3 regions of the Azospirillum humicireducens genome follow, and region 2 is predicted to be linked to each of the others. Evidence: riboswitches for the same ligand, from Rfam matches in the RefSeq annotation. Region 2 holds a riboswitch; each other region holds the start of a gene.
What was found. A riboswitch is a leader RNA that binds a small molecule or an ion and turns the genes downstream of it on or off. The one in region 2 is predicted to bind cobalamin.
Positions count from the first base shown of each region.

Region 1: another riboswitch for cobalamin. It lies ahead of A6A40_RS16915 (ABC transporter ATP-binding protein); the one in region 2 lies ahead of A6A40_RS26545 (CbtB domain-containing protein).
Region 3: another riboswitch for cobalamin. It lies ahead of A6A40_RS25180 (TonB-dependent receptor plug domain-containing protein); the one in region 2 lies ahead of A6A40_RS26545 (CbtB domain-containing protein).

Region 1 covers NZ_CP028902.1:524,921-537,885, reverse strand. The annotation lists gene A6A40_RS16955 (response regulator transcription factor) at 1-426, shown strand, start outside; gene A6A40_RS16950 (helix-turn-helix transcriptional regulator) at 722-1,678, shown strand; gene A6A40_RS16945 (sensor histidine kinase) at 1,863-3,533, shown strand; gene A6A40_RS16940 (response regulator transcription factor) at 3,539-4,192, shown strand; gene A6A40_RS16935 (TonB-dependent receptor) at 4,209-6,368, opposite strand; gene A6A40_RS16930 ((2Fe-2S) ferredoxin domain-containing protein) at 6,496-7,281, opposite strand; gene A6A40_RS16925 (FecCD family ABC transporter permease) at 7,298-8,326, opposite strand; gene A6A40_RS16920 (ABC transporter substrate-binding protein) at 8,323-9,309, opposite strand; gene A6A40_RS16915 (ABC transporter ATP-binding protein) at 9,306-10,145, opposite strand; cobalamin riboswitch at 10,269-10,487, opposite strand; gene A6A40_RS16910 (hypothetical protein) at 10,916-11,134, shown strand; gene A6A40_RS16905 (hypothetical protein) at 11,150-11,485, shown strand; gene A6A40_RS16900 (sigma-70 family RNA polymerase sigma factor) at 11,567-12,100, shown strand; gene A6A40_RS16895 (anti-sigma factor family protein) at 12,104-12,895, shown strand; gene A6A40_RS30730 (cyclic nucleotide-binding domain-containing protein) at 12,965-12,965, opposite strand, start outside.
Region 2 covers NZ_CP028906.1:458,281-463,602, forward strand. The annotation lists gene cobW (cobalamin biosynthesis protein CobW) at 1-825, opposite strand, end outside; gene A6A40_RS26540 (CbtA family protein) at 839-1,612, opposite strand; gene A6A40_RS26545 (CbtB domain-containing protein) at 1,623-1,811, opposite strand; cobalamin riboswitch at 1,856-2,078, opposite strand; gene A6A40_RS26550 (ABC transporter ATP-binding protein) at 2,421-3,188, shown strand; gene A6A40_RS26555 (ABC transporter ATP-binding protein) at 3,181-3,903, shown strand; gene A6A40_RS26560 (ABC transporter substrate-binding protein) at 4,070-5,278, shown strand.
Region 3 covers NZ_CP028906.1:153,661-166,625, forward strand. The annotation lists gene A6A40_RS25125 (TonB-dependent hemoglobin/transferrin/lactoferrin family receptor) at 1-295, opposite strand, end outside; gene A6A40_RS25130 (DUF2946 family protein) at 601-1,113, opposite strand; gene A6A40_RS25135 (copper chaperone PCu(A)C) at 1,289-1,783, opposite strand; gene A6A40_RS25140 (SCO family protein) at 1,800-2,423, opposite strand; gene A6A40_RS25145 (copper resistance CopC/CopD family protein) at 2,420-4,213, opposite strand; gene A6A40_RS25150 (DUF2946 family protein) at 4,435-4,779, opposite strand; gene A6A40_RS25155 (DUF1636 domain-containing protein) at 4,952-5,371, opposite strand; gene A6A40_RS25160 (ABC transporter ATP-binding protein) at 5,378-6,172, opposite strand; gene A6A40_RS25165 (FecCD family ABC transporter permease) at 6,175-7,164, opposite strand; gene A6A40_RS25170 (ABC transporter substrate-binding protein) at 7,168-8,034, opposite strand; gene A6A40_RS25175 (DUF7676 family protein) at 8,022-8,606, opposite strand; gene A6A40_RS25180 (TonB-dependent receptor plug domain-containing protein) at 8,635-10,479, opposite strand; cobalamin riboswitch at 10,820-11,048, opposite strand; gene nikE (nickel import ATP-binding protein NikE) at 11,121-11,948, opposite strand; gene A6A40_RS25190 (nickel import ATP-binding protein NikD) at 11,945-12,727, opposite strand; gene nikC (nickel ABC transporter permease subunit NikC) at 12,724-12,965, opposite strand, start outside.

The sequences.
Region 1 (12,965 bases), on a different contig from region 2:
GAATTCCAGGCACAGCTGAACGCGCGCGGCATCCGCGTGCCGATCATCTTCATCACCGGCCATGGCGACATCCCGATGTCGGTCAAGGCGATGAAGGCCGGGGCCTTCGATTTCATGACCAAGCCCTTCCGCGACCAGGAAATGCTGGACACGGTGGAGGCGGCGCTGACGCGGGACGGCGAACGGCGCAGCCAGGACCGGGTGCTGGCCGACGGCCGTGCCCGCTACGACAGCCTCACCCCCAGGGAAAGGGAGGTGCTGGCGGGGGTGACCCGCGGCCTTCTGAACAAGCAGGTGGCTGCCGAGCTTGGCATCAGCGAGATCACCGTGAAGCTCCACCGCTCCAGCCTCATGAAGAAGCTGGGGGTGCGGGCGGTCGCCGATCTCGTGCGGCTGGCCGAAGCGCTCGGCATAAACCGCGGCTGAGACGGCAGCCGACAGGCATGCGGGGGAGTTGGCGAGGTTTGCCCGGTCTTTGCTAATTTAGCGTCGTCCGAGCGGACGGTTTACGTCGACGGGTGAGAACCTAAACCAAGGTCTAGGGACGGTCTACCTAAACACTGCCGTGGTTTATCTGTGTCTAGTGGTGTGCGGCATGTCGCCGCGCCTACCCTGTGTGCAGGCAAGTCGGGGGGCCAAGCCGGCCGTTCCGACATGGCTCGCCCGCCGGTCTTCCCGATGATGGAAGCGGCAGCCTGCACGCAAGCCAACGGAGACACCCATGGCCACGGCCTTTCAGAGCAATCTCCACCTGCGCTACGTCCCGATGCCGGAAAAGCCCGACGTGCTGGTCCTTCGGTCGCCCCGCGGAACGGTGGGGGTGGCGCGGGTCCGTTGCCAGATCGCCGGAATCGGCCGCTTCGGCAGTCCAGAGCCCGAGGATGCGTTCCTGGTGAGCCATCACCTGTCGAACTACCGGTCCGATATCCGGGTCGACGGCGTGCCGGTGGAGAAGCCGGCCAACATCGCGGGGCTGACCAGCATCCACGATTACCGCCGCCGCATCGACTGCCACATGCATACCGCCTTCGACACGCTGATCTTCCATCTTCCCCGCTCGCTGCTGGAAAGCGTCTGCCCGGACGTCCGCGGCAGCCGGCTTGAGGATCTGGCGATCGAGCCCAGCCGACCGGTGAAGGACCCGACCGTCACGGCGCTGGCGTCCGCCATGCTGCCGGCCCTGGCCTTTCCGGAGCGGATCAGCCTGCTGTACCACGATCATCTTTGCTCGGCGCTGGCGACCCATCTGGTCACCGCCTATGGCCGGACCAACGAGGTCAGGAGCGGCGGAACGCTGGCGCCCTGGCAGGAAAAGCGGGTGAAGGAGATGATCGCCGCCAACCTCGACGGGGAAATCCGGCTGGCCGACCTCGCCGCCGAATGCCGGCTGTCGGTCGGCCATTTCGTCCGCGCCTTCCGGCGCACCGCCAACACCACCCCCTACCAGTGGCTGTTGCAGCGGCGGATCGAGCATGCCAAGACGCTGATGCGCGACGGTTCGCAGACGCTGGCCGACGTGGCGCTATCCTGCGGCTTCGCCGACCAGAGCCATTTCACCCGTACCTTCAGCCGTATCGTCGGCGTCTCCCCCCGTGCCTGGCGGAACCGCAATGCGGTGGCAGACGCCATGCCCCAAGCTCCCGCGCTCTGCCTGATGGCGGGTGTGCCGATCGCCTGAGGCGCCGGTCCATCGGCTTCGACCAGCCCAACGGGGTCGGGCGGGACGGCCGGTTCAGATCCGGCAATCCGCCGCCAGAACCTTCAAGAGGCGGGCGCCGCCCGCCGTTAGGATGCCGGGATAAGGAACGATGTACGGTGGGGCTGGGGGCGGGCGCATGGGAGCGAGGGGAGGAGCGGGCGCCGTGCCGGGCGGTTCGCACATGGCCGGTCGGCCGGACGAGCTGCGGCTCGGCGTCCTCGCCATCCCGCTGGCGCTTGGGGTGTTCGTCGTCGATACCTTCACCGACATCGAGAGCGCCATCGCCGTCCTCTATGTCCTGGTGCTCCTCCTGGCGGCAACCATGCTGTCGCGCCGGGGCATCCTGCGGGTGGCGGCCGGCTGCGGATCGCTGGCGGTGCTGTCCTTCCTGCTGTCGCACCGGCACGACATGGACCTGTCGGCGGTTCTGCGCTGCGGCGTGTCCCTCTCGGCCATCCTGATCACCGGTGCGCTGCTGGTGCGGGACCACGACTCGCGCGTGCTTCTTGTCCGGGCCAATGGGGCACTGGCGCGCAGCGAAAAGCGCTACCGCGCCATGTTCGAGCAGACGCGCGTTTCCCTCTGGGAGCAGGATTTCACCGCTGTGACCGCAGCTCTCGACGCCCTGCGGGCCGGCGGCGTGACGGACCTCGCCGCCCATGTGCAGGCCCATCCCGGCTGGGCGCGGGAGATTGGCGCGCTGATCGTCACCACCAACGTCAACGACGCCACCCTCGAACTGCTGGGTGCAGCCGACCGGGCGCAGGTGCTGGGGCCGCTCGAGCGTTTCCTTCCCGAAGACGACCCGGCGATGCCGCAGGTGCTTCTGGCTCTTTGGGAAGGGCGCGACCGGCTCGAAGGGCGGGCGCAGATGATCGCCGTCGACGGCCGCGTCCTGACGGTGCTGCTCGGCATCAGCTTTCCGGACGACGGGATCGGCTTCGATCAGATCGTGGTCGGCATCGTCGACATCACCCAGCGCGAACGCACGCAGGAGGCGCTGCTGGCCGCCCAGGCCGAACTCGCCCGCGCCGCGCGCGCCGCCACGCTGGGGGCCCTGTCCGCCTCCATCGCCCATGAGCTGAACCAGCCGCTGGGCGCCATCGTGCTGAACGCGCAGGCCTGCCTGCGCTGGCTGCGCCGCGACCCGCCCGACATCGAGACCGCCGCCAAGGCGGTGGACCGCATGATCCGCGACGGCAAGCGGGCCGCCGAGATCGTGCAGCGGACGCGCGGCATGCTGGTCAAGGACGCCCGCTGCGACGAGACCATCGATCTGCGCGAACTGGTGGAGGAGGTGGCGCAGTTGCTGGAGCGCGAACTGTCGGCCGCGGCGGCTGTGCTGTCCACCGACTTCGCATCCGATTTTCCGCCGGTGCGGGGAAGCCGGGTCGGGCTGCAGCAGGTGCTGATCAATCTCGTCACCAACGGCCTGCATGCCATGGCGGAAGCCGGCAGCCCCCGGCGCGACCTGACCGTGAGCGTCGACAACAGCCCGGAGGACATCCAGGGCATGGCGCAGGTTCGGGTCTCCGTGCGCGACCGCGGTCGGGGCATCGACGAGGGCAACCGCGCCCGCCTGTTCGACCCTTTCTTCACCACCCGGCCGGACGGCATGGGCATGGGGCTGGCGATCTGCCGCTCAACGGTCGAATCCTGCGGCGGCACTCTGAGCGTCCACAACCATCCGGAGGGCGGCGCGGTGTTCGAATTCACCATTCCCGCGGCGGCGCCTGCGCCATCCATCCCATCGCCGCCAACCCCATCGCCGCCAACCCCATCGCCGCCAACCCCATCGCTGGGCGCGCCGCTGGCGCCGGCACGAAAGGACTGACCGCCATGCCGCCGACCCCCGCCGCGCAACATCCCCCGTCGTCGGCCACGGACGACCCGCTGGTTCTCGTCGTGGACGACGACGACGGCATGAGGGAGGCGGTGGTCGACCTTCTGCGGTCGGTCGGCATCGAAAGCCGCGCCTTCGGCAGCACTGCCGAACTGCTGGCGGCGACGGTTCCCGACCGGCCCGGCTGCCTCATCCTCGACGTGCGCCTTCCCGGTCTGGGCGGGTTGGAATTCCAGACGAGATTGACAAGCCTGGGCATCGCGCTGCCCATCGTCTTCATGACCGGCTTCGCCGACGTGCCGATGTCGGTACGGGCGATGAAGGCGGGAGCCGCGGATTTCCTGATCAAGCCCTTCCGCGACCAGGACATGCTGGACGCGGTGGAGGCCGCCATCGCACGCGACCGTGCCCGGCGGCGTGAGCGGACCGCATCCATGACGGTCGAGGCGCAGGCCGCGACCCTGACCCCGCGGGAACGCGAGGTGATGGCCGCGGTGGTCAAGGGCCGGCTGAACAAGCAGATCGCCGGCGATCTCGGCATCAGCGAGGTGACGGTGAAGCTTCACCGCGGCAAGGTGATGCGGAAGATGCAGGTCCGCTCCGTCGCCGATCTCGTCCGCAAGGCCGAGATGCTGACCCTGGAGGAGTGACGGCCGGCGCCCGAGGTCAGAAGGTCATCGAGAAGGCCAGTTCGGCCGAGCGCGGGCGGCCGAGCACCCAGCTGTTCGTGCTGCCGGCCACCGCATAGACCTCGTCGAACAGGTTGAAGGCGCGCAGGCTCAGCTTGGTGTTGCCGGTCGGCCGGTAGTCCAGCCCGGCATTGACGACGGTGTAGGCGGGCCGGACGCTGCTGTTTGCAGCGTCGGCGTAGGTCTTGCCGACATATTGCAGGCCGGCCCGAACCTCCCAGTCCGGCAGGAAGGCCCAGTTGGCCCAGACATTGGCGGTGCGCTCCGGCACGCCGGTCGGCACATTGCCGGCATAGGACACCGCGCGGCCCGAGACGGACTGGGTGAAGTCGTCATATTTGGCCCGCAGCAGCGCGCCATTGACGTCCACCCGCACGCCCTCCCACAGGCCGAGCGACAGGGACGCTTCCAGCCCCCGCGACGATTGCCGGCCGACCTGCATCGTCACGCCGGGCCGGTTGGGATCGGTGGTGAGCAGCTTGTCCTTGACGATGCGGTAGGCGGCCAGCGTCCACTCGCCGCGCCCCTCCAGGAAGGATTGCTTGACGCCGATCTCCACCTGCCGGCCGGTGGACAGGTCGAAATCCTTCTGCGTCGGCGACAGCGAGATCAGATTCCCGACAGGATCGACCGCGGTGGCATACTGGCCGTAGAGAGCGAGGCCGGGCACCACCTCGTACACGGCGCCGGTCCGCCAGCTGGTGGTGCGGAAGTCCTTGGTGTAGCTGGTTCCCGTCACCAGATCCCAGCGCTCCACCGTCGGCGCGTCATAGCGGATGCCACCGACCAGCGACAACTGCGGCGTCAGCGACAGCCGGTCCTCGGCGAACAGGGAATATTGGCGGGTGCGCGACCGGCTGCGTGGGGTGGTTCCGGCGCTGTTGAGGAACAGGCCGGGCGCCGGGTCGAACGGATCGACCGTGCTGGAGCCGCCATAGGGTGAGTTGTTGGTGTGCTTGAACTCGATCCGGTTCAGGTCGAAGCCGCCGACCAGCTCGTTCTTCATGCCGAAGAGGCTGCTGCGCCACGTCGCGTCGAAGCGGTCGCCCACCTGCCGCTGGTCGTGGTAGATCTCGATGTAGCTGCTGCGGTCGATTCGCCGGCTGGCGGCGTTCCAGGCGTAGCTTTCCACATCCTTCCAATGGCGGTGGCTGGTCAGGTGATAGGCGGTGTTGCGCAGGGTCAGCGCGTCGGACACCGCCCATTCCGCCTTCAACTGGGTCCAGTTGTCGCGATAGCGGATTTCGCTGTCGGCGACGTTGAAGTTGCGGTGCCGCAGCGCGCGGTCTAGACCGCCGGCGATCAGCGGCGTCCCGAAATACTCCTGCGGCTGCTGGTCGCCGTAATCGTTGGACAGGGTGACGGCGAGGTCCGGCGTCGCCTGCAGCTTCACGGCCCCCGATACCGCGAGATTCCTGGTGTCGCCGCGGTCTACCCAGCCGTCGGAGCGGTTGCCGCTGACGTCCAGCCGGTAGGACAGCTTCTCGCTGACCGGACCGCCGCTGCCGATGGCGGCGCGCCGGGTGCCGTCGGTGCCGACGGCGGCCATCGCCTCGTTGCGGAACTCCGTCGTCGGCCGCTTGGGCACCACATTGACCACGCCGCCGATGGCCCCCTCGCCATAGAGGACGGAGGCGGGGCCGCGCAGCACCTCGATCCGCTCCGTCGACCATGTGTCGAACGGGAAGGTGACGGTTCCCGACCCGACATAGAGCCGCGTGCCGTCATAGAGCTGCATCACCGAGCCATGGCCGGCGAAGCCGCGCGTCGCCAGCGATGACCCCCCATTGCCGGGTGCCGCCAGCGTGGTGAAGCCGGTGGCGTTCTGGGTGACGGCCTCGGTCACGCTGGTCTGGCCGCGCTCGCGGATGGCCCGGCCGGAGATCACCTCGATGCTGGCCGGGGTCTCCAGCGGGGTCAGGTCCAGCCGGCTGCCGCCGCTGTTCGGCCTGTCGAGCGCCAGCCCGGCGGGGGCCGCATCTGCCGAACGTCCGGTCACCGTGACCGGGGACAGGCTGAGCGGCGCATCGCCCTCCTCGGCACTTGCGGCCGCCGGTGCGACGGTGGCGGCGACCAGGAACAGCGTCGCCAGCGGGGCCGGGCGGCGGCGATGGCGGCGGGAACGGGCAGGCGGCATCGATGATCCTCCAGTTTGACTTGGAAAGGGCGTGGAAACGCCTTCCGCGAAGGCGGTCTTCGCGGGGGCGGTCGGCTCTGGTCTTGTTGGGAAAGCGTTCCGGGATTTACCGGGCGGTGCGGCGGCGTCAGCCCATCGGGGCGTCCTCCGCCGGCCGGTTGCAGTGAAGGATGTCCGCGGCGCTCGGGCTGTCGGCCAGCAGATGCCGCTCGACGATGCGGTCGATCCGCTCCGGCGTCAGCCCGCCGTACCAGACCGCGTCCGGCTGGATCACCAGCAAGGGCCCGCGGTTGCAGGGATAGAGGCAGCTGGTCCGCGCGCACATCACCCGGCGGGGACCGGCATTCAGCGCGCGGTGGGGCTTCATGGCGGCGCGCAGATGCTGGTACAGCGCATCGGCGCCGCGATGCAGGCAGCGCGCGCCGGTGCAGAAGAACAGCTGACGGCCATGCTCGGGGATCTCCGACCAGCCGGGCTTGCCGAGGCTGGGCTCGACTTTGCGCACATCGTCCATGCTGTCGGCCTGACCGCCGGCGATGCGGTCGAGGGCCGCCGGCAGGTCCAATGCGCTCTCTACCGGCGGGGCCAGCCGCACCGTCATCCGGAAATCGCGCGTCGCGGCCCAATGGCTGAGCGCGCCCGGCAGCCAGGCCGACAGGCTGGGGTCGGCCGGCACCATGCTGGGGATAACCAGCGCCTCTTCGATGCCGGTGCGTTCCAGCTCCGCCAGCACGGCGGGCAGGGCCGGGCCGGACAGATCGGCATAGGCGGTCGCCACCGCCGCGGGAACGCCGCGCGCGGCCTGAAGGGCGGTCAGGGCAGCGGCCAGCGCCTTCAGGTTCTGCCCATGGTCGAAGGAGGCGCGTCCGTAGAGCACGATGGCGCGCGGCGGCAATCGAAGGGGGGTGGTCATCGCTTTCCGGCTTTCGTCAGGCCGCCGCGCGGCGGCGCATGAGCCACAGGAAGAAGGCGCCGCCGACCAGGGCCGTGGCCACGCCGACGGGGATCTCGCGCGGGGCGAACAGGGTGCGGGCGGCGACATCCACCCACAGCAGCAGCAGGGCGCCACCGAGCGCCGCCACCGGCAGCAGCGTCCGCAGATGCCCACCCACCAGCAGGCGCGCGATGTGGGGCAGCACCAGCCCGACGAAGCCGATGCCGCCGCAGGCCGACACCAGCGCGCCGGTCATCAGCGCGGTGACGACGAACAGCTCCAGCCGCAGCCGCTGCGGATCGGTGCCGAGCGAGCGGGCGGCATCGTCGCCGAGCGCCAGAGTGTTGACCGTCTCCGCCCGCAGCCACAGCCAGCCGAGCCCGCACAGCGTCAGCAGGGCGGGGGCGGGCAGCACGCTCCAGCGCGCGGTGCCGAAGCCGCCCATCATCCAGAACAGCGCCGCGTCGGCGCTGCGGTCCGCCGTCGCGACGATCAGGGCGTTGGTGACGGCGTGCAGGATGAAGGCGACCGCGACACCGGTCAGCACCAGCCGCTCGCTGGTGACGCTGCCATCGCGTCCGCGCGCCGCAGCGAAGACGGCCAGCATCGCGGCGAGCGCGCCGAGGAAGGCGGCGGCCGGCAGGCTGAGCGTTCCGGCCACCACGCCGGCGAACAGGATGACGCTCACCGCGCCTACCGAGGCGCCGGCCGACACGCCGAACAGGTAGGGGTCGGCCAGCGGGTTGCGCGTCACCACCTGCAGCACTGCCCCCACCGCCGCCAGCCCGGCACCGGCCAGAGCCCCCAGCAGAACGCGGGGCAGCCGCAGTTCCCAGACGATGTTGCGCTCCGCCCGGCCGAAGCCCTCCGCCGGAAAGGCCGCCGGCCAAAGCTCGTGCGAGACGACCGACCAGACGGTGGCCGTGGGAATGCGGGCGGCGCCGAAGCCGACCGCGGCGAACAGCGACAGGACCAGGGCGGCGGCCAGCAGCAGGGACAGACGCAGTGTGCGGGCGCGGTTCATGGCGTGAACAGCTCCGGGTGCAGCGTCCGCGCCATCCGCTCCAGCGCATCGACGTTGCGCGTCGAGGGGGTCTGTTCGGCATAGGTCAGGACGATGAACTGCCGCTTGCGCACCGCCTCGACGTCGGCCAGCTGCGGGGCCGACAGCAGGTAGCGGATGGCGGCCTCGGCCGGGATGCGGTGGTCGCTGACGATGATCCATTGCGGGTCGCGCCGCGCCATCTCCTCCCAGCTGACCCGGACATAGCTGTTGGCGATGTCGTCGAAGATGTTGCGGCCGCCCGCCAGTTCCATCAGCAGGCTGGTCATGCCCTCGCGCCCCACCGACAGCGGGGCTGCGTTGGTGTGGCAATCGTCGCAATACATGACGCGCGGCCGCTGGGCGGCAGTGCCGGTCAGCCGGGTCACGGCGGCGACGCGGCGGCGGAAGTCGGCGACCATGGCCTCCGCCCGGTCGGCGATGCCGAAGATCCGGCCCAGCGCCAGCAGGTCGGCGTAGAGCGTCTCCATGCCGATCGGCTCACGCGGGCCGATGCGGATGCAGCTTTCCCGCAGCGTGTAGGTCGCGACGCCCATCTCCGCAAGGCGGGCGGGGGTGAGGCCGCGCGCCTCGTTGAAGCCATAGCTCCAGCCGGCGAACAGGAAATCCGGGTCGGCGGCCAGCACCGCTTCCAGCGTCGGGGCGCGGTCGGGCAACTGGGGCAGGGCGGCGACCGCGCCGGGCGGCGCGATCAGGTGGCGCTCGGCCCCGGCGATGCCGGAAACCGCGACCAGCCGGTCAGCCAGTCCGAGGTCCAGCATGGTCTGTGTCATGTTGACGTCATGGACCATCGGCCGCTTGGGTGGAGCGGTGAAGCGGGCGGTCCAGAAGCAGTTGGCAACCTCGACCGGATAGCTCTGCGCAAGGGCGGGAGCGGTTGGCAAGGCAAGCCCGGCGGCGAGCAGGGCGCTGCGGAGAATGGGGCGGAACAGGGCCGGGATCATGCGTGGTCCAGTCGGCGAGGGGCCAGCGGTGACAGGTCGATGCGCAGCCGGCCGTCGCACGGGCGGCGATCCACGGCGGCGGCGACCCGGTAGACGGCGGTGAGCCGTTCCGCCGTCAGTGCCTCTTCCGGCACGGCGTCGGCCTGCAGGCGGCCGTCCTTCAGCAGCAGCAGGCGGTCGCACCAGCGCGCCGCCAGTTCGATGTCGTGCAGCGTCATCACCACGGTGATGCCCAACGAGCGCACCAGATCGAGGACTGCGAAGCGGTGCTGGATGTCCAGATGGTTGGTCGGCTCGTCCAGCAGCAGGATGCGCGGGCGCTGCGCCAGGGCACGGGCGATCATCACCCGCTGCCGCTCGCCGCCCGACAGCTGCTCGACCGGCCGCTCGGCCAGCGCCTCCAGCTCAAGCCGGGTCAGCGCATCCTCGACGATGGCGCGATCCTCCGCCCCGTTTCCCGAGAAGACCGAGCGGCGGTGGACCAGCCGCCCCATGCCGACCACGTCGCGCACGGTGAAGCCGAGCGCCGCGGTGGAGTCCTGCGCCTGGAGCGCCAAGCGGCGCGCCAGTTCAGCCGGGCGCAGGGCGCGCGGATCGGCACCGTCGATGCGGATCCGCCCGGCCGAGGGAGCCTGCAGGCCGGCGAGGCAGCGCAGCAATGTGGTCTTGCCCGAGCCGTTCGGGCCGAGAATGCCAAGGATCGCCCCTTCCTCAACGGCGAAGCCGATGTTCGACAGGACCTTGCGGCCGGCCAGCTCGCAGCTCAGCCCCTCCACCACGACGGAGGAGGTCTGGCGGGGGCGGGGTGCCCCGGTGGGGGAAGGCGCTGGCGTCATCCGTGCATCCTGCCGTTGCGGGCGGGAAGGTCGAGGCGGACGCATTGCGGATTACGCAGGCAATCCGGCGCGGAGTCCGGACGTGCGCAGGCAAGCGTTCCACCGGGACACCCCGCCCGAGGACGTTTCGTTTTGGTGCTGGCAGGTCTCCTGGCTTGCGGGTCATCACCGGTCCGTCCGGCCTTCCCAGCGCCGACGGGCGCCAGTGGCAGGAAATGACGGAACGGCTCACCGCTCACAGTTGCGGGGACAGCTCCGGTCTCGCCGCGCGACGCGGCTCACCGGATTCCCTCTTAGCTTCCGGCGGATGCCGCCGGAAGAACCAGTACCAGGCCCATTCATGTGCGACCCGGCCGCAGAGGTCAAGGTTCGAAACGGAATAGCCGCAGGAAATCTCTTTGCGGGATGATGCCGGTTCCAGCGTCGATGTCGGTCTCGGTCATGTTCCAGGCGGTGCAAAGGTCCGGGGAGCGGCTCCGCAGGTGAGGGCGCTGTCGTGTCATCGTCATGGCCGTAATGTTATGTTATAACATAACATATCTGGTCATCGTGTAGTCCGCAAGAGGAAGATTGGCATGGATGGGGCTTCGACGCAGAGGGTTGGATCCGGTCCCCGGCATCCGCTGTGCCCGACGCTCACGATTTTCGGCGGCTCCGGTGGATTATTCCGGGCGCCCGCGCGTAATCAAGGAAATGAACGATCGGCACGGACGCCGCCCTGCGGTGGCGCGAGGTGGCCGGATCGAGCCATCCGAACCGCGGAGGCCACCATGACCTATCCCCGCTGGGCCACAGGCCTTGCCATCGCCGTGATCGCCGCCATCGGCGTCCTGCTGGCGCTGGACTGGATCGCCGACGAACGGCTCGGCGCCTGGGCGCCCTACTCCATCGGGGCAGCGCTGATCCTGCTGATGCTTCTGTCGTTCGGGGCCATGCCGCGGGCGGCTGCGACCCGTGCATCACGGAGCCGAGACGGTGGGGACCTTTGACAGCGGAGGGACATCATGAGCCTGCACACCGATCCCGACGAGCGCACCGGCCTCTTCGCCGAGGGGTTCGAGGTCTATGTCGCGCGCGAACATTGGGCGCCGATCCTGATCCAGGCGCTTCTTTATGGAACCACGCTGGTGGTCGTCGCGCTCCTGCTGGGCCTGCCGGTCCTGAATGCGCTGGCGCTGGTGCATGTGGTGGCCTCGGTGTCCGGCTTCTTCGGCGGCCTGCTGGCCATGCGGCTGGAAGAGATGGAACCGGGGACGGCCTCCGTCGTCATCGCGCGGCGGAGCCTTGCGGCATTGCTGGTGTCGGGCGCCGCGCTGCTCCTCGTGCCGTTCGCACAGTGAGGGCGGGTCCGCATCGGCCGGGGGATTAAAATGGCCTGCCTCGCGTACACATAGAAGCAGCCCCATCCATGGAGCGACGATGTGACGTTCAGCCTGCGAAGCCAGTTGTCGGATCACGTCCGCACCTTGCGCCGCTACGCGATGACCCTGGTGCGCAACCGGGACGACGCGGAGGATCTGGTGCAGGAGACGCTGGTGCGGGCCATTGCCGGCGCCCGGACCTACCGGCCGGAGGCCAACCTGCGCTCCTGGCTGTTCGGTATCCTGCACAATGTCCATGTCAGCGACCGCCGCCGCGATCAGGTGCGGACCCGTGCGGCGGCGTCCATCGAGCCGCTCGTCCGCAGCGACATCGCGCCCAATCAACCCGATCAGGTCGAACTTGCCCGCACCATGGAGGCCTTCGCCCGGCTTCCCGAGGATCAGCGGCGGGCGCTCATGTTGGTTGCGGTCGACGGAATGAGCTACCAGGAGGCCGCCGGGATTCTCGGCATTCCGCTTGGAACGCTGATGTCGCGCCTCGCGCGCGGGCGGGAGGCGCTGCGCGCCGACGTGCGTGGAGATGGGAGCCGGGCGGATGACGGCAGGCCGGCGCCTTTGCGGGTGGTGAAGTAAGCCATGATGGGGACCGGGATGAACGGTGAGTGGCAAGCCGACCTGCACGCCTACATCGATGGAGAACTGGATCCCGCGCGCCGGCTGGCGTTCGAGGCGTTCCTCGCCTCCAACCCGGCGGCCGCCGCCCGGCTGCATGACTATCTTCATCAAAGGGAGGCACTGCGCCAGGGCTTTGCGCGGATGACCGGCGACCCTCCCCGCCACACGGAGAGCCTGACCGGGCGCCTGTACGGCCGCCTGCGCACGGAGCGGGTCATCCGGCGCTTCGGTCCGCTCGCGGCGGCGATCCTGCTGCTGGTGGGCGGCGCCAACATCGCGGCACTGGTCCATCACCAGCAGAAGACAGCCTCCTACAGCGTGCCGGACTTTGCGGAGCAGGCCGCCGAGATGCATGAAACGGCTGTCAGCCAAAGCCTTGCCCTCTCGGACCAGTCCCTGGCCGACCTGAATGCGATGGCCGAGGGGCTTCCCCACCGGCTCGGCGCCGTCACGGTCAACCTGCCGGCCTTGGACCCGAACCTGCTGACTCTGTTGCGGGCGACCCTGGTGCCGATGAGCAGCGGCGTCGGCCTCCAGTTCGTCTACCGCGAGAAGGACGGCGAGATGCTGACGCTTCTGGTCGTCGCCGGGGATCCGATCGACGACAGAGGTCTGCACGCCGTCGAGCAGCGCGGGCTTCAACTGGTCTATTGGCGCAACGGCGCCACCGCCTACACGCTTGCGGGCAGCCGGTCGGACGGCGACCTGCTTCTGGTCGCCAAGAAGATGGCCGACAGCGTGAGGCGGTCCTGACCGGGCCTGGGCGGGGCGAAGCCTTTCAAGCCGACAATGTGGCCCGGACCACAGCGGGCGCCGCACCGGT
Region 2 (5,322 bases):
GGGGTCGGGCTGCGGCGGCAGCTCCACGACGAAGCTGGTGAAGTCGTCGTGGTCGTGACCGTCCTCGTCGTCATGGTGGCTGGGACGGTTGGCGAGGTCGTCCTCCACCGCCGCCCCGACGCCGAGCAGGACCAGCGGATCGACGGCCCCTTGCGAGGCACGCACCAGTTTGGCGTCGCGGCCGACCGCGTGGGACAGGGCGCCGCGGATCAGATCCTCGACGCGGGCGAGGTCGCCGGATGCCACCAGATCGGTCTTGTTGACGACGATCAGGTCGGCGCAGAGCAGCTGGTCCTCGAACACCTCTTCGATCGGCGTTTCGTGGTCGACGGTGCCGGCGGCGTCGCGCTGGGCCTCCAGCGCCGCGGGGTCGGGGGCGAAACGGCCCTCGGCGGCGGCGGCGGCGTCGACCACGGCGATGACGCCGTCCACGGTCACGCGGGTCTTGATCGCCGGCCAGTGGAAGGCCTGGACCAGCGGCTTCGGCAGGGCAAGGCCGCTGGTCTCGATGATGATATGCTCGGGCGGCTCCGGCCGGGCCAGCAGCTTCTCGATGGCCGGGACGAAATCGTCGGCGACGGTGCAGCACAGGCAGCCGTTCGCCAGCTCGATCACGTCGTCCTCGGTGCAGGTCGGGTTGCCGCAGGCGCGCAGGATGTCGCCGTCGATCCCGACATCGCCGAACTCGTTGATGATCAGGGCCAGCCGGCGACCGTCTGCCTTTTCCAGAAGGCCGCGGATCAGCGTGGTCTTGCCGGCGCCGAGGAAGCCGGTGATGACGGTCGCCGGAACCTTGCCGGCGGCCGCTTTCTCAAGAGCGGACATGGTTTGCGCCTCCTTAACGCGCGCCGGGCTGGGCCCGCAGGGCAGGGCGATGGTCGGTCTCGCGGACCAGACCACTCATCAGCCAGCCGCAGGCCGCGCCCAGAATCGCCCAGAACAGCGCGGCGCTGCCCAGCGAGGCGGTGACGAAATGGGCGGCCAGTTCCGGCGGCACGGCACCCTCGGCGCTTTCCGGATGGGGGGCGCCGATCAGATGGGGCAAGGCGGCGGCCAGGACGGCGGCGGCGATGACCAGGCGGTTGCGGGCGAAGGCGAGTGCCGCCACGCCGGCCCCGGCCCCGGCCGCGGCTGACAGCCACCAGAGCTGTCGCAGCTCCAGCTCGGCTCCAGCCATGCCCGGCAATTCCGGGGCCAAGCCGAAGGAGGGCGCCAGCGACACGGCGATGAATCCGCCGGCCCCCCACACCAGCCCGCGCCGCGCATCGACCGGCCGGCCGGCCAGCAGCATCGCCGCCGACAGCAGCAGCGCATAGGCGACGCCGGTCAGCAGGTTGGAGGCGATGGTCAGGCCGATGCGCTGCATCGCCTCGTCCAGCGTCGTGGGCACGCCTTCGCCGACCTCGCGCACGGGGCCGTGCTGGTGCGACTCGCCAGCGGCAGCAGCGCCGGGGGCGGCCACGGCCGGAGCGGGCGGCGGAGTCACCACCTCGTATTTCTCGGCTTCAAGGATCAGCGGGACGGTCGTCGCCTGCTGAACGACGGAAGCGGCCGTGCCGGAGAGCACGCCCGCGACCAAAGCGGCTGTGAACAGCCGCCGGATCAGATCCATGACCCGCTGCTTAGTGGCAGGGGAAGGCGAAGGAGTGACGGGCGTCGTGTGCCGCGTCGTGGATCTGCTGCGGCTGGGCGAAGCCGACGCCATACAGCAGGAAGCTGCCGAGCAGGATCGCGGCGAAGGCGGCGACCGCGGTCTGGGTGGCGCTGCGGCTCGCGGAGCCGGCGGCCGTGTGGAGCGAATGGGTGGTCATTGACTGAATCCTCGCTGTCCCGCCACACCCGGCGGGGTTGGGAAGGGTCGATACATCCGCCGGCAGGTTTCCTGGCTCGCGGGTCGTCGCATCGCCGTCCGCCTTCCCGGCGCCAAGGCCAGTGGCATGATGGACGGGACGCTCGCCGCACACAGTTGCGGGGGCAGCCACGGCTTTGGACTCCATGCAATGGAGGTCCGCACCGCATTCCCTATTATCCCCGCCGTCCGTCAGGACGGGCAGGGCACCGTCGGAGGGGCACCATCGCAGTGCGGTGCCGATTTGGCAAGCCCGCAATATGGTGTCGGTCGCACGGATGGTCTTGCGTGCCGACATTTTGGATGGTGTCATGTTCGATGGACAGAGTGTCCGCGATTCCGACACTTTTCGGCGCGAAGCTCCGGAGCGGAGAGGGAGAAAGCGAAACGGAACCGGCGGAGAAACAACGGGTCCGCTGGTCCGGACGACGTGACCCCCACCGTGGCACGCTTCGTGCGTACGACAGCCGGTGAAACGTCCCGCCGCATGGCGGCCCCGGTGTTCGGCGCCGGGACAAGCTAAGGGCTCGAAGCCCGATATAAGGACGAACGGGAGGAGAATTCGCGACCGATGAACGCCGCACCGAACGACGACATCATCCTGGAAGCGCGTGGCCTGACGAAGGAGTTCAAAGGCTTCGTGGCGGTTCGGGATGTGAACCTGCAAGTGAAGCGGGGCACCATCCATGCGCTGATCGGCCCGAACGGCGCGGGCAAGAGCACGGTGTTCAACCTGCTGACCAAGTTCCTCACCCCCACCCGCGGCCAGATCCTCTACAAGGGCCGCGACATCACCCGCACCAAGCCGGCGGACATCGCGCTGATGGGGCTGGTCCGCTCCTTCCAGATATCCGCCGTCTTCCCGCACCTCAGCGTGCTGGAGAATGTCCGCGTGGCCCTGCAACGGCCGCTCGGCACCAGCTTCCACTTCTGGAAGTCCGAATCGTCGCTCTACGACCTGCATGACCGGGCGCTGGAGCTGATCGAGGCGGTCAACCTCTCCCCCTGGGCCAACCATCTGGCGGCCGAGCTGCCCTATGGCCGCAAGCGCGCGCTGGAGATCGCCACCACCCTGGCGCTCGACCCGGAGGTGATGCTGCTCGACGAGCCGCTGGCCGGCATGGGCCATGAGGACATCGAGGGCACCGCCGCCCTGATCAAGCGCGTCGCCGCCGACCGCACCGTGCTGATGGTGGAGCACAATCTGTCGGTCGTCGCCCACCTGTCGGACACCATCACCGTCCTGCGCCGCGGTGAGATCCTGGCGGAGGGGCCGTACGAGGTCGTCTCGAAGAACCCGCAGGTGATGGAAGCATATATGGGGACCGGACATGCCTGACGGGATGCAGACCAAAACGGCGATGCTGGAGATCGCCGACCTCCACGGCTTCTACGGCGAGAGCCATGTGCTGCACGGCGTCAGCCTGGAGGTGCGCCAGGGTGAGGTGGTGACGCTGCTGGGCCGCAACGGCGCCGGCAAGACCTCCACCATGCGAGCCATCATGGGGATCATGGGCAAGCGCACCGGCTCCATCCGCTTCCAGGGGCAGGAGCTGATCGGCATGGCCCAGCACCGGATCCCGCGGCTCGGCATCGGCTATGTGCCGGAGGAGCGCGGCATCTTCTCCAGCCTCAGCGTGGACGAGAACCTGACGCTGCCGCCGGTGGTGAAGGACGGCGGGATGACGATCCCGCAGATCTACGACCTGTTCCCCAACCTGAAGGGCCGTGGGAGCACCCAGGGCACGCGGCTGTCGGGCGGCGAGCAGCAGATGCTGGCCATTGCCCGCATCCTGCGCACCGGCGCCACCCTGATCCTGCTGGACGAACCGACCGAGGGGCTGGCCCCGGTCATCATCGAGCAGATCGGCGTGGCGGTGCGGGCGCTGAAGGCGCGCGGCTTCACCATCGTGCTGGTGGAGCAGAATTTCCGCTTCGCCGCCACCATCGCCGACCGCCATTACGTGATGGAGGAGGGGCATGTGGTGGACATGATCCCCAACGACCAGCTCAACGCCAACATGGACAAGCTCCACACCTATCTCGGCGTGTAGCCCGTCCAGCCTTCCGATCCTTCCCGGCCTCGACGCCGCCCCGTCCGCTCCTGGGCCCGCTCCTGGGGCCGGGTCGGCGAACCGCCGGGGATTTGCCCGATTATGGCTCCGGGTTCCCGCGACGGGGACCGGCCGACAACAAATCCAAAGAGGGAGAGACCTTCCGATGCGCACGCTTCTTCTCGCCGGCACCGCCCTGCTGACGCTGGCCGGGACTGCGGTTCCGGCCGCCGCCCAGGTGTCGGACAACGTCATCCGCATCGGCGTGATGAACGACCGCTCCGGCATCTACGCCGATCTGGCCGGCGAGGGGTCCGCCATCGCCGCGCGGATGGCGGCTGAGGAGTTCGGCAACAAGGCCGCCGGCGCCGCCATCGAGATCGTCGTCGCCGACCACCAGAACAAGGCCGACATCGCCGCGTCGAAGGCGCGCGAGTGGGTGGACACCGGCGGCGTCGACGTGATCGCCGACGTGCCGAACTCCGCCGCCGCGCTGGCGGTGCAGGGCATCACCAAGGACAAGAAGCGCATCTTCCTGATGTCCGGTCCGGGTGCGACGGCGCTGAGCGGCGCGCAGTGCAGCCCCTACGGCTTCCACTGGACCTACGACAACTACGCCATGGCCGCCGGCACCGGCCGCGCCCTGTACGAGCAGGGCAAGAAGAAGTGGTTCTTCGTCACCGCCGACTACGCCTTCGGCCAGTCGCTGGAGGAGGAGACCTCCAAGATGGTCAAGTCGCTGGGCGGCTCAGTCGCCGGTGCGGTCCGCCATCCGCTGGGCACCGCCGACTTCTCCTCCTTCCTGCTGCAGGCGCAGGGGTCGGGGGCCGACGTGATCGGGCTGGCGAATGCCGGCGGCGATACCATCAACGCGGTCAAGCAGGCGGCGGAGTTCGGCATCACCCAGTCGGGCCAGAGCCTGGCCGGCCTGCTGCTGTTCATCACCGACGTGAATGCGCTGGGGCTGCAGTCGGCGCAGGGGCTGATGCTGACCACCGGCTTCTATTGGGACATGGACGACCAGACCCGCGAATGGTCGAAAAAGTTCGAGGCCAAGGCCGGCAAGAAGCCGACCATGGTGCAGGCCGGCGTCTATTCGGCGGTGAGGCACTATCTGAAGGCGGTCGAGGCGGCCAAGACCGACGACGCCGACAAGGTCGCCGCCAAGATGCGCGAGACGCCGGTCGAGGACATGTTCGCCAGGAAGGGCAGGATTGCCGCCAACGGCCGCATGGTCCACGACATGTATCTGGTCCAGGTGAAGACTCCGGCCGAGTCGAAGGCGCCCTGGGACTATTACAAGGTTGTCAAGACCATCCCGGCCGACACCGCCTTCATGGACCCGAAGCAGAGCGGATGTGCGCTGGTGAAGTGAGGGGGCGTCGGAGTTAGACCCCCTCCCTAACCCTCCCCCGCTGG
Region 3 (12,965 bases), 300 kb from region 2:
GCCGGGCGCCGCCGCCGAGATCGACGCCGGGAACCTTGCGCAGCACCGACAGGTTCGGGGCCTGGGCGTCGTCCAGCTGTTCGCGGGTGATGACGGACACCGATGCCGGCACGTCGAAACTGTTGTTTTCGCTGCGTGTCGCCGTGACGGTGACGGCTTCCAGCTGGAACGCGCCCGACTGCGCCGGAGAGGTCTGCTGCTGGGCGGCGGCGGGGGAAACGGCGGGACAGGCGACGGCGAGCAGACCGGGCACGATGAGGCAGGACGCGCGCAGGCGAACGGAAAGGGTCGTCACGAATTGCGATCCTTGAGAACTGGCCGTGAAGACCGGCCGTTTATCGGAAAAGCGGCATGGCTCGCCGGTCCACAGAGGGTGGACTCCGGCGGCGTCACGTCGCAATGACGGTAGGGATGCGCCCCGCGCTCAGGCTTCGGGCCGTCTGTCCGGCCGGCCGGTCACGCCCGAGAGAACCGCTCACGCCAAGGCGCTTGAGCGGCCGGGTGGTTCCGGACGGTTCGATGATGGACGGGCTTTGTGCGTTCGCTGTCAGGCAGACGCGGCCCGATCGTTCCGGCGATCAAGCGGCCGCAAAGGGCGCATCATCCCAAGGACGGCGGAGCCCTGGCCTGGAGGGTGGCGAGGAACCAGCCGGTGGCGATCTGGTTGCCTGGAAGCAGTGTCGGCCCATGACGCTCGACGTCCGACGCCATGACGAGAACCTGAACGGGAGCCAATCCCAATCCGCCGATCAACGGACACAGCGGACACTGGCCTTCGGCCTTGCTTGCGGGCGATTTTTCCGCCGGCAACGAAGACGGTTGAAGCTCCGCGACCAGGCCGTCATCGTCCAGGGCCACGAGCTTCACCCCGTCCGGCGTGCAAATGGCCGCAAACTGGGTGGAGATCCCATCGCCGGACGCGCTCCAGGCCGGCATCCACGCCCAGGCGATCAGTTGCACGATCAGGGCAACGGCTGCGGCCAACAGGCCGTGCCGTGCAAATCGCCGCAGTCTGTCGTGGGGTGTCGCCATGTCCGGCTTCACGTTTTCCGGCTTCACGTCGCTTGGCCTGCCGAAATCGATACGGTCATCGTGGAACAATAACATGCCCATTGCGGGTATGATGAATCCAATCTGCCATTGTAAATCCGGTAAATGAAACAATCCATCAAATCAAACCGGACCGACAGCACCCGCCCCGATCCTGCAGCCGATGGCAGAAGCCCCTATGACGTGCGGACGTGGCGGGCACCGGCCGACAGCAGCCGGCCGGTGCCCCTGCCCCGCCTCAGTGCGACTTGTGGGAATCCCCCATGCCGTCGTGCGCCGGTGCCGCGGCTCCGGCGCCTTGAACGTCGACCTGGACGGTGACCGGACCGGCCTTCTCGAAGGTCAGGGTCAGCGGGAAGGCCTTTCCCTTGACCAGCGGCTGCTTCAGACCGAGCAGCATGATGTGCAGACCGCCGGGCTGCAGCGCCGTCGGGGAACCGGGCGTCACCTCGATGGCATCGACCGGACGCATCTTCATGATGCCGTTGTCCATCAGGTGCGTGTGCAGTTCCGCCTTCTCCGCGACCGGGGTGGCGGCCGACAGCAGCCGGTCGTTCTCCTTGCCCATTCCGTTCAGAACCAGATAGGCGGCTCCGTTCTGGGCGGACGGCGCAGTGGCGCGGGCCCAGGGATGTTCGATCTCGATGGAACCGGCCTTGTAGCCATGGGCCAGCGCGGTGCCGGCGGCGAACATCATCAGGGCCGCGAGTGTCGGAATGCGCATGATCGTCATCTCCTTCTAACGAAAGTCAGGATTTCAGTCGGGTACGGATGAGGCCGGCGAGGTCCGCCGGCTTGGTGCCCGGCGGCGCGACACCGGCAACGGCGCCGGTGCGGTCCGTCAGGTAGACGAAGGCCGAGTGATCCATCAGATAGTCGTCCGCCCCGCCGTCCTTCGCGTCGATCCGCGCGTAATAGACGCGGAACGCCGTCGCCATCGCCGTGACCTGATCGGGGGTTCCGGTCAGGCCGAGGATGCGGGAATCGAACAGGGCGGTGTATTCGGCAAGCGCGGCCGGCGTGTCGCGTTGCGGATCGATGCTGATGAACAGCGGCTGGACCTGCGACGCGTCGGCGCCCAACAGATCCAGCGTCTCGGCGATGGCCTGAAGCTCGGTCGGGCAGATGTCCGGGCAATAGCGGTAGCCGAAGAACATCACCTGCAGCTTGCCGGGAAAGCTCCGGTCGGTGCGCGGCTGGCCGGTCTGATCGGTCAGCGTCCAGGGGCCGCCGAGCTTGGTCAACGCTTCGGCCGCGACTCCGCGGCCAGTGCCGACGCGCTGGACCTGCCAGCCGACCAGTCCGGCCAGCGCAACGATGGCCAGCGCGCCAAGACTCCAGACGAGCCCGCGTCGGATCCTGTTCGGCATCATGGGCTGACCTCCTTCGATTGGTCCTCGGGCAGGACGGGCACGTCCGTCCGGAATGTCACGGACCCGACATCCCCATCCCGGACCTCCAGCAGCAGCGACCAGCGCCCGGCCACCGGCAGGTCGATATCGCCGGCACCGAACACGCCGGCCGCCGAAGGCGCCAGAGAATGGCGGACCGGTGTCAGGCCCGCAGCCGGCAGGCTCCGTTCCAGGAAGGCGTCGGCCGGATCGACCGGGCGCCCGTCGGGACGGGACAGGTGGATGATCACCCGGTTGCGACCGGGGCGGGCCGGTATCACCTCGATCAGGGCGACGAGGTCGCCGCGGGCGATGGATGTGGCGTATCCGGCATTGCGAACCGGTTCGATGTCCGCCTTCGCCTCGACCGCCGGGCGTTCTGCCGGAACAGAGACTGCGCGCGGCGGCGGCGTCAGTGCGAAAGCGGCGGTGACGACAAGCACGGCGGCGGCGAGCGCCGCCTCGGCCCGAATGGTCCGCCGCAACGCAACCGCGGCCCTGTCTCCGGCGACGCCGAGATCCGGGGTGAGCCAAAACCGGTTGCAGGCAGCCAGCGCAAGCAGGACGGCGACGGCGGTCATCTTGCCCAGCCAGAGCCGGCCATAGCCCGTCGCCAGCACCGCCGCCGGCTGCCCGATCTGCAGGAGGCTCAGCAGCGCGCCGGCGGCGGCGAGGAGTGCCACGGCCACGAGCGCCAGCCGCGAGAACCGCCGGATGAGGCGCGCGGCCTCGCCGGCCGGCTCGGTCCGCAAGGCGACGGCCAGCGGCCAGAGGGCGCCGATCCAGAACGCCGCCGTCAGCCCGTGCAGCGCCACCAGCGGAGCGCTCAGCCATTGCGGCGGCGCCGTCGCGGCGTGACCAGTAAGCGCCAGCGACACCGCGCCGGTCACCGCACCGGACAGCAGCAGGACGGGACCGGCACCGTGATCCGCCTCCAGGGCCAGCCCGACCGCAACGGCAAGCAGGGCCAGCAGCGCCACCGCCGCGCTGACGCCGGCCGAACTGGCCCATCCCGTCGTCCATCCCTGCGCCCAGGCGGCCGGAGACAGGAGGGAGCCCGGCGCCGCCCCGTTCAGAACGATGCCGTTCAGTATGACGAGCAGGACAGCCGACAGTCCCGCAATCAGCAGGATCAGCCCCAGCCCCGGCCGCAACCTCCGGTTCAACGGCGACCAGCATCCCGAGACGAGCACCAGGAACAGGCCGCCGCCGGTCGCGGCGAGCAGAGCACCGTAATGCAGCGCCCGCACCGCGACCGCGGCAAGGGCGGGCGCATCCACCCCCGCCGCTCGCGCCTCCACCCCATCCACCACCCCCTCGGCCGGCGGCGTCACCCCGACACCGAACAGCAGCGTGCCGGCCGCCGGATGTCCGTCCGCCGACGTCACGCGGTAGCTGACGGTGTAGAGGCCGGTTGGAACGGAAGCCGGCAGCGCAAGCCGGACACTGCCGTCCGGCCCTGCCACCGGTTTTTCCCCGGCGACCGGACGGCCCGCCCCATCGAGCAACTGCACCAGGATCGGCGTGACCGGTTCGTTGAAGGTCAAGCGGATCTCGGACGGCGCGGACTCCAGCCGGCTGCCGTCCGCCGGTTCGGTATCGGTCAGAAAGGCGTGGGCGTCGGCCTCCCCGCCCGCCGCCGCCGCGGACAGGACCATCGCCAGAAGGAACAGGGCTGCGCGGGTGAATCGACATGCCGCCCGGGTGAGACCGGAAACAGTCACCGCTCCCCGCCCAAGCGGGCCGGCAGCCGCCGCGTGCAGGTATGTCATGGAATCTCCGAATGGCGAGCGGCCGGCCACCGACGGACTCAGGACCGGGATGGAACGGGCTCGCGCTTCCCCCGCCTGGAAGGAGGCGGGACATCATGGCGATGGAACAGGGGCTCGACGCCGGCCTCGAGCCGGACGCTCCCCCCTTCCTATCCGGTCCGCAGAGTGACCATGGCGGATCGCGGCGCGGCAGTCCCGCGCGGCGATCGGGTGATCGGGCCTCAGACCGGCGGCGCGCGGGCCTGGAGGGTGGACAGGAACCAGCCGGCGGCGATCGCATCGCCGGGCAGGGCTTCCGGACCGTAGCGCCCGACCGACGCCCGCGCCATCCGCAGATCCGGCGGCGGCATCGCCAGCCCGCCGACCAAGGGGCAGAGCGGGCAGGACGCGCCGGAAATCGCCGGATCGCTCTTGCCCGTGTCGGAGTTGACCAATTCGGACTCGGTCAATCCGAACCGGGCCGGATCGCCAGCAGATGCGCGGCCGTCCAGCGCCACGGTCTTGAAGCCATCCGGGGTGCAGATGACGATCCGGCCGCTCTCGGCCGCATTGGCGGATGCGATCATCGCAGGCATCCAGGCCCAGGCGACGATCTGCAACAACAGCGCGATCGCTCCGGCCGCAAGGCCGGCCCGTCGCGCGGGTCGCAGTCTGTCCTGGGTGGCGCCCATGCCGGTCCGTGTATCCGTCCGTTGCGAGTGCGGCACGATAGCCGACATGCCGCACTCAGGATAAGCGTCATTTTTCCAAAGGTTGCAAGTCCGGGGCGGGGATCCGTGCAACGAAGCGGCCCTTGACGCCGTCCGGCCAGTCCCGGTACGCGACGACACCGCTGCCGGTCGCACGATAGGCCAGCAGGTAACCGACGAGCGCCTCTACGGCCGGCCGCTCCGGCGTCAGGTCGCCGAGAACATATCCCATGCGCCCCGGCGAGCGGATGTGGACGGCGCAGGGGCGGCGGCAGCTCATCAGGCACCGCATGGTGCCGACGCGGACATCGTCGAGGCCGGCGGATGCGAGGACCCCTTCGAGCAGGGCCGCGAACATCGCTCCGGTCCAACCGGCCCCCATATCCGCAGCAGGCCCCGCTTCAGGGGGCGCCGCCGGTCCGGTGCCGGGCTGGCTGCAGGTTTCGCAGACGATCACGTCGATGGTCATGGCTGGTCAGTCTCCGGATTGGATGATGTCGGGTATCGGGGTCGGGCATTGGGGAAGCACCACCGGGACGTCGGCGGCCCGCGTCACGGCGAAGGCCACGCCATAGGCCTCGCCCAGCAGGGAAGGCGTCAGAACCGTCGCGGCGTCTCCTGCGATCACGCGCCGGTCCGGCATCAGCAGCACGAGATCGTCGCAGCAGCGGGCGGCCAGAGACAGGTCGTGCAGCACGACGACGACGGCACGCTGCCGCTCGACCGCTTCGGCCCGCAGCAGCGCCATGATGCGGAGCTGGTGGCCGGGATCGAGCGCCGCCGTCGGCTCGTCGGCAAGCAGCACCGGGGCATCCGCCGCCAGGACCCTGGCCAGCATCACGCGCGCCCGCTCGCCGCCCGACAGGGTCGGCACCGCACGCGCCGCAAGCCCGGCGACGCCGGTCGCCGCCATGACCCGTTCGACCGCGTCCTCGTCCAGCCGTCCCGCCCGCCCGAACGGGCCGAGATGCGGCAGCCGGCCGAGCGCCACCGTACGGCGGACCGTCAGCGGCCAATGGACAGGGTGGCCTTGCGGCAGGTAGCCGAGCAGGCGCGCGCGCGACCCTGCGTCGGCGGGCAGCGGCTGTCCGTCGAAGCGGACGTCGCCGCCATGGGGCAGCAGGCCGGCGACCGCGCGGAGCAGGGTGGATTTGCCGACGCCGTTCGGCCCGATCAGGCCGGTGACGGCGCCGCGCCGCGCCGTGAAACCGGCATCGTCCAGGATGGTTCGCCGCCCCAGGCGCAGGGTGAGTCCGGAAGCCGTCAGCATCGTCACCATGCCTCCCGGCGGACGCGCAGGATGAGGACAAGGAAGAAGGGCGCGCCGACCAGCGCGGTGAGGACGCCCAGCATCACCTCCTGCGCGGTGGGGATCAGGCGGGACGCCAGATCGGCCAGCGTCACCAGCACCGCTCCGCCGAGCGCGCTCGGCAGCAGCAGGCGGCCGGGTTCATGCCCGACCAGGGGACGCAGCAGATGCGGCACCACCAGCCCGACGAAACCGATCGATCCTGAGACCGCCACCGACGCCCCGACCGCCGCGGCGCTGCCGCCGATGACGGCCAGCCGCAGCCGGGTCAGATCGATCCCCATGCTGCGGGCCGCCTCTTCACCCAATGTGAGGGCATCCAGCCCGCGTCCGGCGGCGAGCAGCAGGCCGCAGCCGGCCAGGATGAAGGGAAAGGCGGTCAGCGCATCGGCCGGCGTCCGGTCCTTCAGCGATCCCATCAGCCACAGCAGCATCTCGGTGACGGCATAGGGGTTGGGCGCGAGGTTCATCGCCAGGGAGGTGAGGGCGATGGCGAGGCTGGACAGCGCGATCCCTGCCAGGATCAGGGGCAGGCCGCCGCCGCCACGGGCGGCGACCGCCAGCACGATGCCGGTCGCCACGAGGGCGCCGGCCATCGCCATGGCGGGGAGCGCATAGGGCGACAGCGCTGCGAAGCCGAAATAGAAGGCGATGACCGCGCCCAGCCCGGCGCTCGCCGATACCCCGATCAGTCCCGGCTCGGCCAGCGGGTTGCGCAGCAGTCCCTGGAGCGCCGCGCCGGCGATGCCGAGCGCCGCCCCGACCTCGATCCCGAGAAGCAGACGCGGCAGGCGGATTTCCCGGACGACGGCGGCCGTCAGGGGATCGCCATACCCGAAGACGCCGGCGATCACGCCGCTCAGCGGAAGTGGCGCGTAGCCGATCGCGAGACCGGCCACCGATACCGCCAGCAGGGCGGCGGCCAGACCGGACAGCAGAGGCAAGGTGCGCATCGATCAAGGCCCCCGGTCGGGTGAAGAGGAGGGTGGGAGCCGACGCAGCCCGCCGGCCAGGGCCTCGGCCGCCTCGATGAGGAACCAGCCGCTGCACACCCAGCTCTTGCCGGGAACCGCAACGGTCGGGGTGGTCGAGGCTCGGCGGAGGAAGGCGGGATGCTCTCCGAAGGCACGCCGCAGCGACCGGTCGGGACTTTCGAAGAAGCTGGTCACCAGCAGTTCGGGCGGGTTGAGGACGAACCGCTCCAGATCGTAGCCGGTCCAGCCCGACCGTCCTTCGGCGGTCGCCCGGTTGGTGAGGCCGGCCGCCGTCATCACCTCGTCGACGAAGGTTCCGGCGGCGGCGCTGCCACCGCCGGGACGCAGGTAGAGGGCCGGGCGGCCGGCACCGGCATTCTCCACCCGCACCGCAGCCAGCCGCCGGCGGACCGCGCCGTTCAGAGCCGCGCCGCGCTCGGGATGACCCAAGGCCTCGGCGACCGTGGCCGTCACCGCCTCGATGTCCTCGAACCGCTCGACCAGCGGGATTCGCACCACCCGCACACCGAACCGCTCCAGCAGTTCCAAGGTCTTGTGGTCGCTCCAGCCATTGGCCAGGACCACCCCGACGCCGAGCGACAGGTAGGCCTCGGCGCTCGGCCGGACCCGCCGGAAGGAAACCGCCTCGCCGGCCATGAGCGACAGCCAGGGGTCGGCGGCCTGCGGCGACAGGGCGGCGATCTGGCCGGGATCGGCAAGCGCCAGAAGATACTGGTCGCCGCACACGGTGGCCGACGCCGCCAGCGGACCGGCGGCAACGGCCATCCCCACCGGGACGGCCGCGGTCAGAAGGCAGGCCGCCATCAGGCGGAGGATCAGCCGCCGCACCGGAACCCCCTCCCGCTGCGGTCGAGCGGATCGGGCATCAGCCCGAGATAGCGTTCACGGAACCTGTCCCACATCGACAGGCGGCTCCAATCCGGCTCCTTCAGGATGCGGTCGTTCTCGCCGAGGAAGGGGTTGGGAAAGAACAGCGTCATCTGCTGGTCTCCCTTGCCGTTGAACAGCCGCAGGCCCCAGCTCCGCGGTGCGCCGTCGGCACCCAGGACCCGGTACATCTCGGCCCGCGCGGTCCGGCGGATGCGGGCAAGCTCCGGATCGACCGGGTTGCGCGGCGTGCCCCGGTGGGGGCCGATGCAGACATGGAAATGCCACGCCCCGAAATCGACGGTCAGATAGCCGTCGAACAGCGACACCTTGCGCGGCGCGTTGGGGGCGCGGATCTCGAAGACGGCCCCCTGGACCAGCGAGCCGAACACGATGTCCCGCCACCAGACCTCGAAGGCATCCTTCAGCAGGGCGAGCAGCAGATCCTGGTCTGTGGGCAGCGTGAAGATCTCGACCCGGCCCATGCCGGGCTCCTCGACGACGCGCGAGGCCACGGAAGTGACGGTGGTCATGGAAATGAACCTCCTGGGAAGGACGGGGTCAGAAGCGCGCGGACAGGCCGGCATAGGCCGAGCGGCCCGGAGCGGCGTGGCCGTAGACCTCCTCGTAGCGGCGGCCGAACAGGTTCTCGACGCGGCCATGCAGCGTCACCGCATCGGTCAGGTCGTAGGACAGCCGGAGATCCGCGGTGAGGAAGGCGCTGCCGGTGCCGTAATTCTCGATCATGTCGCGATAGCGCAGGCCGAGATTGGCGTAGGCCTCGGGCAGGAAACGCCAGCCGACCGACGCGCTTCCCTGGTGGAGCGGCAGGTTGCGCAGCCGCTGCCCGCTGTTGGCGTTGACCACGCTCTGCCAGGAATAGGCGGCGCGCAGGTCGGTGGTCGCGGTCGGGCGGGCAGCCAGTTCCACCTCAACGCCCTGCGCCCTGGTGCGGTCGACATTGACATAGCCGCCGCCCGAACAGGCCGGGCTGACCGCCGGACCGTAGAGCCAGTTGATCTGGTCGCGGGTGGCGGCCTGGAAATAGGTCGCCCCGGCGGTCAGTTGCCCGCCCAGCAGCGATTGCTCGACACCGGCGTCCCAGCCGCGGCTGCGCTCGGGCCGCAGGTCGGTGCGTCCATAGCAGGGATCGAAGCGTTCATAGAGCGACGGCGGCTGCCACGCCGTGCCGTAGCTGGAGCGCAGCGTCGTGCCGGTCGCTTCGATCCGGTAGGCGGCGCCGAGCCTCCAGGTTCCCTTGCCGCCATGGTCGGTGTGGCGGTCGCCGCGGACGGTCGCCGACAGGTCGAGCGGCGCCACCGGCGTCACGCCGAGGGTGGCGAAGCCGCCGCCGCGCCAGTTGTGCGACCGCATGTCCGGCGCGAGCGGCGCGAAGCCCGGCGTGTGCTGCTCCATGCTCTCGCGGGTGGCGTCGGCGCCGTAGCCCAGCGTAACCCGGTCGGACAGCTTGGCGTTCGCCGCATAGTCGAGGCGGGTCTTGTGGCCGTCATAGGTGTCGCCCCTGGTTCCCTCCCCCCAGTACTGCCGGGTGCTGGTGGTGTTGGCGATGCCGAAGCTGTGGACCAGCCTGCCGCCCAGGCTGTCGAGCGACCCGCCCAGGCGCAGGAACCGTTCGGTTTCGTCGCGCGACCAATTGTTGTCTCGGGTGGCGGGATCGTAGGTCAGGCTCTTGCGCCGGTAGCGCGCGGTCGCGTCGAGGCGCAAATCCTCGGTCGCCTGGACGCCGATCCGTCCGGCGACGGCCCAGTGCCGGAACGGGTCCTTCTCCTGCCCGCCACGCCAGCGGCTGAAATCCGAAAAGCCGCCGGAATGGGTTCCGGACAGCGAGGCGCGGTAATCCACCCTGTCGCGTGCCCCGGACACCGAGGCGTTCGCCCGCTTGGTGTCGAAGCTGCCATATTCGGCACCGACCTGCCCGCCGAACGGACCGGCCGGGCGTCGGGTGACGATGTTGACCACGCCGCCGCCGGCATCCGGCCCGAAGCGGCCCGGCTGCGGCCCGCGCAGCACCTCGATGCGCTCGATGTCGGCGGTGTCCATCTCGCCGGCCGCATAGTGCGACTGCGACTGGCTGGTGTCGCTCATCTCGACGCCGTCGATGAAGAAGCGGGTGTTGCGCGGGCCCAACCCGCGCAGCCGCACGGTCTGGGCGCCGCCCGGCGCCTGCCGGCCCGACAGGCTGACACCGGGAACCAGCAGCAAGGCGTCATCGAGACGACGGATCTGCCGACGGGCGATCTCCTCGGCGCCGATCACGCTGGAAGCGGTGGACGCCTGCTCCTGCGGCACTGCCAAATCCTTCGGCGCCGCGATCTCCAGCGGAGCGAGTTGAAGGTCGTCCGCCGAGGCGGCCGACGCTCCGGCCGCAACCCCGAGCCCGGCCAAGGCGACCCGGACGCAAAAAGTCCTGCCAAAATGTGTGATGGAACGGCTTGTCTGCATGCTCTGCCACGTCCTGCCACAGGCATGGAGGCGCGTTCGGACAAGCGGTGCGGCCGCGAAGCCGCCCGTCCGGGACAACACATCCATGCCGGCCCCGGAAACCGGAGCCGTTGAACGGGCGTTGCCGAACGGACGCCACGACGCGAGGCCCCGCGCCTGGAGAACCATTCAGCTGCGACGTGATTCAGGGAGGATCGATCATCCCGGACTCCGGTCGCGGCAACGCCAATGGACGCGTCACCACGACGGGTTTCCGCACCTTCGACACACCCCGATCGAAGGCAGAGTGACGCTGTCGGAGGCAGGTCTCCTGGCTCGCGGGTCGTCATCCGGCACCGCCTTCCCGACCGCGATCCCAAGGACCTCCGGTCAGTGGCTTTCTGGTGCCGACTCGCCGCTCACAGTTGCGGGGACAGCCACGGCTTGCATCAGGCTTGGAGGCCTGTCGCTTCCGTCGTTCCCTTTTAATCTCCCGGCTTGCGTCCGGGAAAACCGCCGACAATGCCTCTCGTGATAGAGGCAGGCCATACGCCTGTCAATGGCGTCGAGCCGTTCCTGTCCTCGCAATGATGCGGGCGTCCCGATCAGGGGGCGGTCCGCGATTCCGCTGACCGGTCCCGCAACGCCGGTGATGGGGCCGCGGGCAACATGGCGTCCAGCAGCGCCCGCGCCGCCGGATGGTCGAAGGCGAAAGAGGGGCCGACCGGCCGGTCCTCCACCAGTCCGCCGTCATGCAGCACCGCCACCCGGTCACAGAAGCGGCGGACCAGCCGGACGTCGTGGGTGATGAACAGGAAGGCGGTGCCCAGCCGGTCGCGCAGCCCGGCCAGCAGATCGAGGATCTGGAGTTGCAGCACGAGATCGAGATTCGACACCGCCTCGTCCAGCAGGATCAGCCGGGGTTCCGGCGCGAGCGCGCGGGCGATGCAGACACGCTGAACCTGGCCGCCGCTCATGCTCCCCGGCAGCCGGTCGGCATCCTCCGGCGCCAGCCCGACCAGCCGCAACAGCTCCGCCACACGGGCGGCCCGTTCCCGCGCGTCGAGGCCGGTCAGGTGGCGCAGCGGTTCGGCGATGATCCGGCCGATCCGATGGCGCGGATTGACCGCGCCCAGCGGATCCTGGAACACCGCCTGCACCGTCCGCCGGAAGGTCCGGCGGCCGGCGGCATCCATTGCATCGATCGGCCGGCCGAGACAGCGCACCGTGCCGCCATCCGGCCGTTCGAGGCCAAGCATCAGCCGGGCCAGCGTGCTCTTGCCCGATCCGCTGGCGCCAAGCAGCGCCACGCTCTCCCCGTCCCTCACCGACAGGCTGACGCCACGCAGCACCGTCTTCGACGGCCCCTTAGCGAAGACGCCTTGCCCGCCATACCGTTTCTCCACCGCCTCGGCGGCCAGCAGGATCGTCACGCGAACTCCTCCGGATAGAGCGCCCGGTGGGCATCGAGCAGGGCGCGGGCGGCGCCGGAACGCGGTGCCGCGAACAGCGCGGCGACCGGAGCCGTCTCGACGATGCGGCCGGCTTCCATCACCGCCACCTCGTCGGCCAGCCGGGCGACCACCCCCATGTCGTGGGTGACGATCAGCACACCCAGCCCCCGCGTGGCGACCAGCCGCTCGATCAGGGACAGGATATGGCCCTGGACCAACGGGTCGAGGTCGGTCGTCGGCTCGTCGGCCAGCAGGAAGGGCGCCCCGGCCAGCAGCGCCAGGGCGATCATCATGCGCTGAAGCATGCCGCCGCTCATCTCGAACGGGTAGAGCCGGGCGATGCGGTCGGGCTCCGGCAGGCCGACCTCCGCCAGAACCTCCGGCAGAAGCCGGTCCAGCGCGCCGGCATCGCCGCGCACCGCCAGCGTTTCGCGGGCATGGGCGCGCATGGTCAGCACCGGATTGAAGGCGCTGCGCGGGTTCTGCATCACCGTCGCCACCGTCCGGCCGGGCAGCGTCGCCGGTTCGACCGCCTCGCCGTCGAGACGGACACGGCCGCCGAGCCGCTCCACCCCAGGCGGCGTCAGCCCCTGCAACCCAAGGCAGGTCAGGGATTTGCCCGACCCGCTGGCGCCGACCAGCGCGGTGACGCGCCCGCGCTCCACCGCCAGATCGATGCCGCGCACCAGCTCCACCGGACGGCCGTCGCGGCGGGCCGAGAGCCTGAGCCCCTCCACGCTCAGACGGTGCACGGTCAATGGTCGTCTCCCGCCAGCGTCGGGTCGAGCCGGTCGCGCAGCGCGTCGCCCAGCAGGTTGAAGCCCATCACCGTCAGCAGGATCATCAGCCCCGGCCACAGCATCAGCATCGGCTGGGTCCAGATGAATTCGCGCGCGTCGCTGATCATCACCCCCCATTCCGGCGTCGGCGGCGTCACCCCCAGCCCGAGGAAGGACAGGCCGGCGACATGCAGGATCATGTGCCCGATGTCGAGCG